Regions from separate parts of the Paenibacillus sp. J31R34 genome, predicted to be linked through region 1. Evidence: a T-box and tRNA genes for the amino acid it is inferred to sense, from the RefSeq annotation. Region 1 holds a T-box; the other holds one or more tRNA genes.
The links. The T-box of region 1 lies ahead of argS (arginine--tRNA ligase). A T-box ahead of a tRNA ligase gene usually reads a tRNA of that ligase, here a tRNA-Arg.

Region 1 (2,206 bases):
AGCCCATTTTCTCAAGCACGAGAAACAGCTGGCGAAAATGCAGCGATTGCTCCGAGCCGACGACATACAGCAGCTCGCTGCCCTTCATCTCTTCATGGCGATATATCGCGGTCGCTAGGTCACGTGTCGCATAGATGGAGGTACCATCGGATTTGCGAATGAGGCAAGGCGGCAGCTCATGCTCATCCAGCCGAACGACCTGTGCGCCTTCACTTTCCTCCAGCAGCTGTTGCTCCTGAAGCTGCTGCACGACGGCATCCATTTTATCGTTATAGAAGCTTTCGCCGAGAAAATGGTCAAAGCTCACGCCGAGCCGGTCATACAGCTTGTTGAACTCCTTCAGGCTGTCAGCAATAAACTGGCTCCAGCAGCGAATCGCTTCAGCATCGCCAGCTTCCAGCTTGGCGAACCAGCCGCGCGCCTCATCCTCCAGCTCGGGGTGCTGCTCAGCTTCCTCATGGAAACGCACATACAGCTCCAAATATTCTTTAATGGGATCGGCTGCAAGCTGCTGCTCGTCGCCCCATTTGAGATAGGCGGTAATCATCTTGCCGAACTGCGTGCCCCAATCGCCAAGATGATTGACGCTGACCGTCTCATAGCCAACCTTGCGCAAAATGTGGTACAGCGCATTGCCGATCATCGTCGAGCGCAAATGCCCAATGCCGAACGGCTTCGCAATATTGGGCGAAGACATGTCGATAATGACGCGCTCTCCATTCCCAATGGCTGCCTTCATAAGGCTTCCACTTTGCCAATCTGCGATAAGCTGCGCTGCGGTCAGCTCCCGATTCCATTTGAAATTCAAATAGGGGCCGGCAGCCTGAACGCTCCAGCTCGCGTCTATCAGCAGGGGCTCAAGCAAAGCAGCGATGTTGGCTGGGCTTTGTTTCATCGTGCGTGCTAACGTAAAGCAAGGGAAAGCAGCATCGCCAAGCTCCTCATCGGGCGGATATTCCAGCAAGGGCCGAATTTCTGCTTCGGGCAGAGCGAGTGCATTCGCCAGAGCCAGCGCAATTTTGTCCATTAACAGCATCATCATCTTCCTCTCCAAAATAAATGTTCAGGCAAGAGCAGAGCAGCACGCAAAAAAGACCCCGTCTCTAAAAATAAGAGACGAGGCCTGTTATCCCCGCGGTACCACTCTTGTTGCCGCCTCCGCACAAAATAAAGGAGGGGCATCTCGCCGTTGTAACGGTGCTGAACCGGACGTCCCTAGCACGATTGCTCGTTTCAGGCCGCCATCTCCCGGGTGCGCTTCACCTAATCGTCCATTGCCGGCTTCCACTGTTCCGGCTCGCTTGAAATGGCGCCTATTTAGGTTACTCTCCCGTTCCTTGATGTTAATTAACAGCTATCATATCGAATCCTTTCAGAAAAATCAATCCGTTTTTAGTCGGCTATTCTTTCTCGGTTACGAGAGACAGGCTCTCAATCGCCTGGCGTATAATCGAGCATGAGCGCTCCATCAGCCGCTGCTCCCGCGTCGTCAGCTTGAGCTCGACGATTTCCTTAACCCCGCTGCGGGCGATAATGGCGGGTACGCCGGCGCATACTTGCCGCTGGCCATATTCGCCGTTTAATATGGCGGACACGGCAATAATGCGATGCTCGTCGTTTAGAATAGATCGGGTAATATGCGCCAGCGCATTGCCGATGCCAAAGCTGGTCGAGCCTTTGCGCGTATAGATTTCCCAGCCGGCATTGCGGGTCTGCTCAGCGAGCGCTCCGAGCTTCACATGTCCAAAGCGCTCGGGATGCTGAGCCAAAATATGCAGCAGCGGCTTGCCGCCAACCGTCACATGCGACCAAGCGGGAAACTGTGACTCGCCATGCTCCCCAAGCACATAGCCCTGCACGCTGCGGGCATCAACGGGAAAATGCTCGCAGAGCAGCGTCTTGAGCCGCGAGGAATCGATGGACGTTCCGGTGCCAATCACTTGGCAGCGCGGCATGCCGGACAGCTCCCACACGACATACGTCACAATATCCACAGGATTGGCGGCCGCTACAAAAATTCCGCTGAACCCACTGTTCATAATGCGCGGAATCATCGTTTCATAAATCTCGCGCACCGTATGCAGCACATCCAGCCGATCATCGCTGCCCACTGGATATGCCCCTGCACATAAAAGAATCACATCCACATCTCCGCACTGCTCCAGCGTTCCAGCAGCGACCTTCGTCCGACCATGGACAAAATCCA
Region 2 (2,206 bases), on a different contig from region 1:
TAGTATTGAGCTTTTTAATCAAGGCTCTGGATCTTCATCCCCTGGTTGCTGTACAACGGCCACCTGACGAAGCGTCCGGCAGGCCTGTTCGTAACGGAATCTAAGTGCTTCTGTAATGCCGTATGTATCTCGAATATCATCATCATTGACGGTGCCGTATACGGTAATTAACAAAGTCTGGTGCAGCGCTCCTGCGTAGCAATCCACCGTCTCCTCATCATCCCGCAGCATCCAAGTGTAAGCGGTCGTGCCATATAAAAATTGCAGACTGTCTTTCCAAAGCTCTCTCGCAAAATGTGGAAGCGATGGATCATCCGCCTCCGTAATGCTCTCCACGCGCTCCAAAATGCGGTTGACGGGTTGTGGAAAATCATCCATTGCAAGCGGCGTCGCGTCAATCTCCAGCTCTGCCTGCTCGCCTAGCCGCTCCATAACGAGCCGTCCGGTCGCTCCTCGCTTGCGCAAGCATTGCAGCGCCTTGAACTGCACGATAGGATGAACGTCTGATGCTGTGGTGAGCCACTGTGAAATGATATCATCCACCTCGGTTGCCCGAATGAATACCGCCCGTTCCAGCGCTAAAATCTGCTGATCAATCATCGGGTGATGCTTCATAATGTAGAGCACCTGTTTCACATAACCTTCATCCTGCTCAGCAGGATTGAGCAGATCTTCACGTATCGCTTGCTCATCGGCTTCCTGCTCTGCTGGATTTAAAGCCTCCTCTTCACCAGGAACGCGATATTCCGGAAAAGCCATATCGAGCCAGGAAAGCAAGCTTTCCCATTCCTCATAGTGGCGCTCGTCCTCGCCTTTGCAGGAAAGCAGGAACTGCAGCAGCCGCTTGGCTTCGCCATATTGCTCGGCTTCAAGCATCCGGGTCAATTGAATTTGATACTGATCCAACATTCGCGGGAACAAATACACGTTTTTTCCTGTGCCTTCATTATGCGAGTCATTGGGAGTTGTAATGGTACCACCACCTTGTCGGTCAAACTCCAGCTTCATCTGTCCATTGCATGCGATAGATTATACCACGGAAGCGAGCAATATAAAAATATACGTTTATCCGGCAGCATAATTATAAAAAAAGCTTGCCCTGCACATTGAAAATGTGTATATTAATTCATGTGGCTTTTTTACCCAAGTATTTTCAGGCAGAAACATTAAATTGCCTATTGCGTAAATACAGGCCGCCATGCTATACTCATTCTTACGTGTCCCAGTAGCTCAGCTGGATAGAGCAACGCCCTTCTAAGGCGTCGGTCGGGAGTTCGAATCTCTCCTGGGACGTTCCTTAAACAAATAAGTATTATTTTAATAAATCAGAACCCCCCCGCAAACGCTGGTACACCAGTGTTTGCGGGGGGGTTTGCATTTCGAATTTTTTCGAAAATACAAATCACTTATAACTGTTATCCTATAGCAATCGCTTTTCTTGCTAACTTTTATAAAATTTGGTGGTATGTATCAATTACCATATATAGAAAAAATATAAAAGCCCGGGAACATACTGTTTTTCAACAGTTTATCTTCCCAGGCTTTTATTCCAGTCCATTAAATCTCGATTGTTATAAGATCATCATCCGTATAAGGGTCTAATGTGTAATACATTTCCCGCTCATTGTAATCCACGATAGCAATCATGAAATTGTTAAAGACCCGATAGCCCGACCCTTCACGTTCAATAGCTTCAGCCGGGTAAGCACTAGGGTAGGTCTTCGAATAAGTATCAAGATATAATCCAAAAAAGGAATTGGCGACATCTAAGTTATCATACAAATCCTCAGCTATATATTGCACAATGTACGGGAGAGACGTATCATCCTTCTTCTGAAGCTTCATCAGGCTCGAATAGGACGCCGTATCAGTTATGGCCCCGCCAATTAAGATATTTTTCTTATCTGAGGAAAGCGTAGTGAACCATTCAAATTCCAGCTCCAAGCCTTCGTAGGTAAAGTAGCCATACTCCTCATTTAAATATTCCTCTATTTCGTCCGCTTTGGCAGCTAGCGTAGTATTCCCAGACGTCGATTCTCCTGGCGCAGCCGCAGTATAAGATTTAGATTGCTGAGGCTTTTTCAAAAAAGTGCTCACATCTGTAGAAGGAATAGCTAGATTGATGGCTGCAGAGCTTTCTACAAGCGCAGTTGTAATGCCTACCAGCTCGCCTCTCAAGTTAAACAAGGCTCCACCGCTGCTCCCA

Region 2: it encodes a tRNA-Arg, which carries the amino acid that the T-box ahead of argS (arginine--tRNA ligase) is inferred to sense. The anticodon was not compared.

What each region holds. Positions count from the first base shown of each region.
Region 1 covers NZ_JBXENU010000015.1:73,966-76,171, reverse strand. Annotated here, with positions in the region: gene argS (arginine--tRNA ligase) at 1-1,033, opposite strand, end outside; T-box leader at 1,110-1,347, opposite strand; gene AC50YG_RS28990 (L-lactate dehydrogenase) at 1,401-2,206, opposite strand, start outside.
Region 2 covers NZ_JBXENU010000007.1:34,620-36,825, forward strand. Annotated here, with positions in the region: gene AC50YG_RS19490 (hypothetical protein) at 19-1,008, opposite strand; tRNA gene AC50YG_RS19495 (tRNA-Arg) at 1,220-1,293, shown strand; gene AC50YG_RS19500 (trypsin-like peptidase domain-containing protein) at 1,558-2,206, opposite strand, start outside.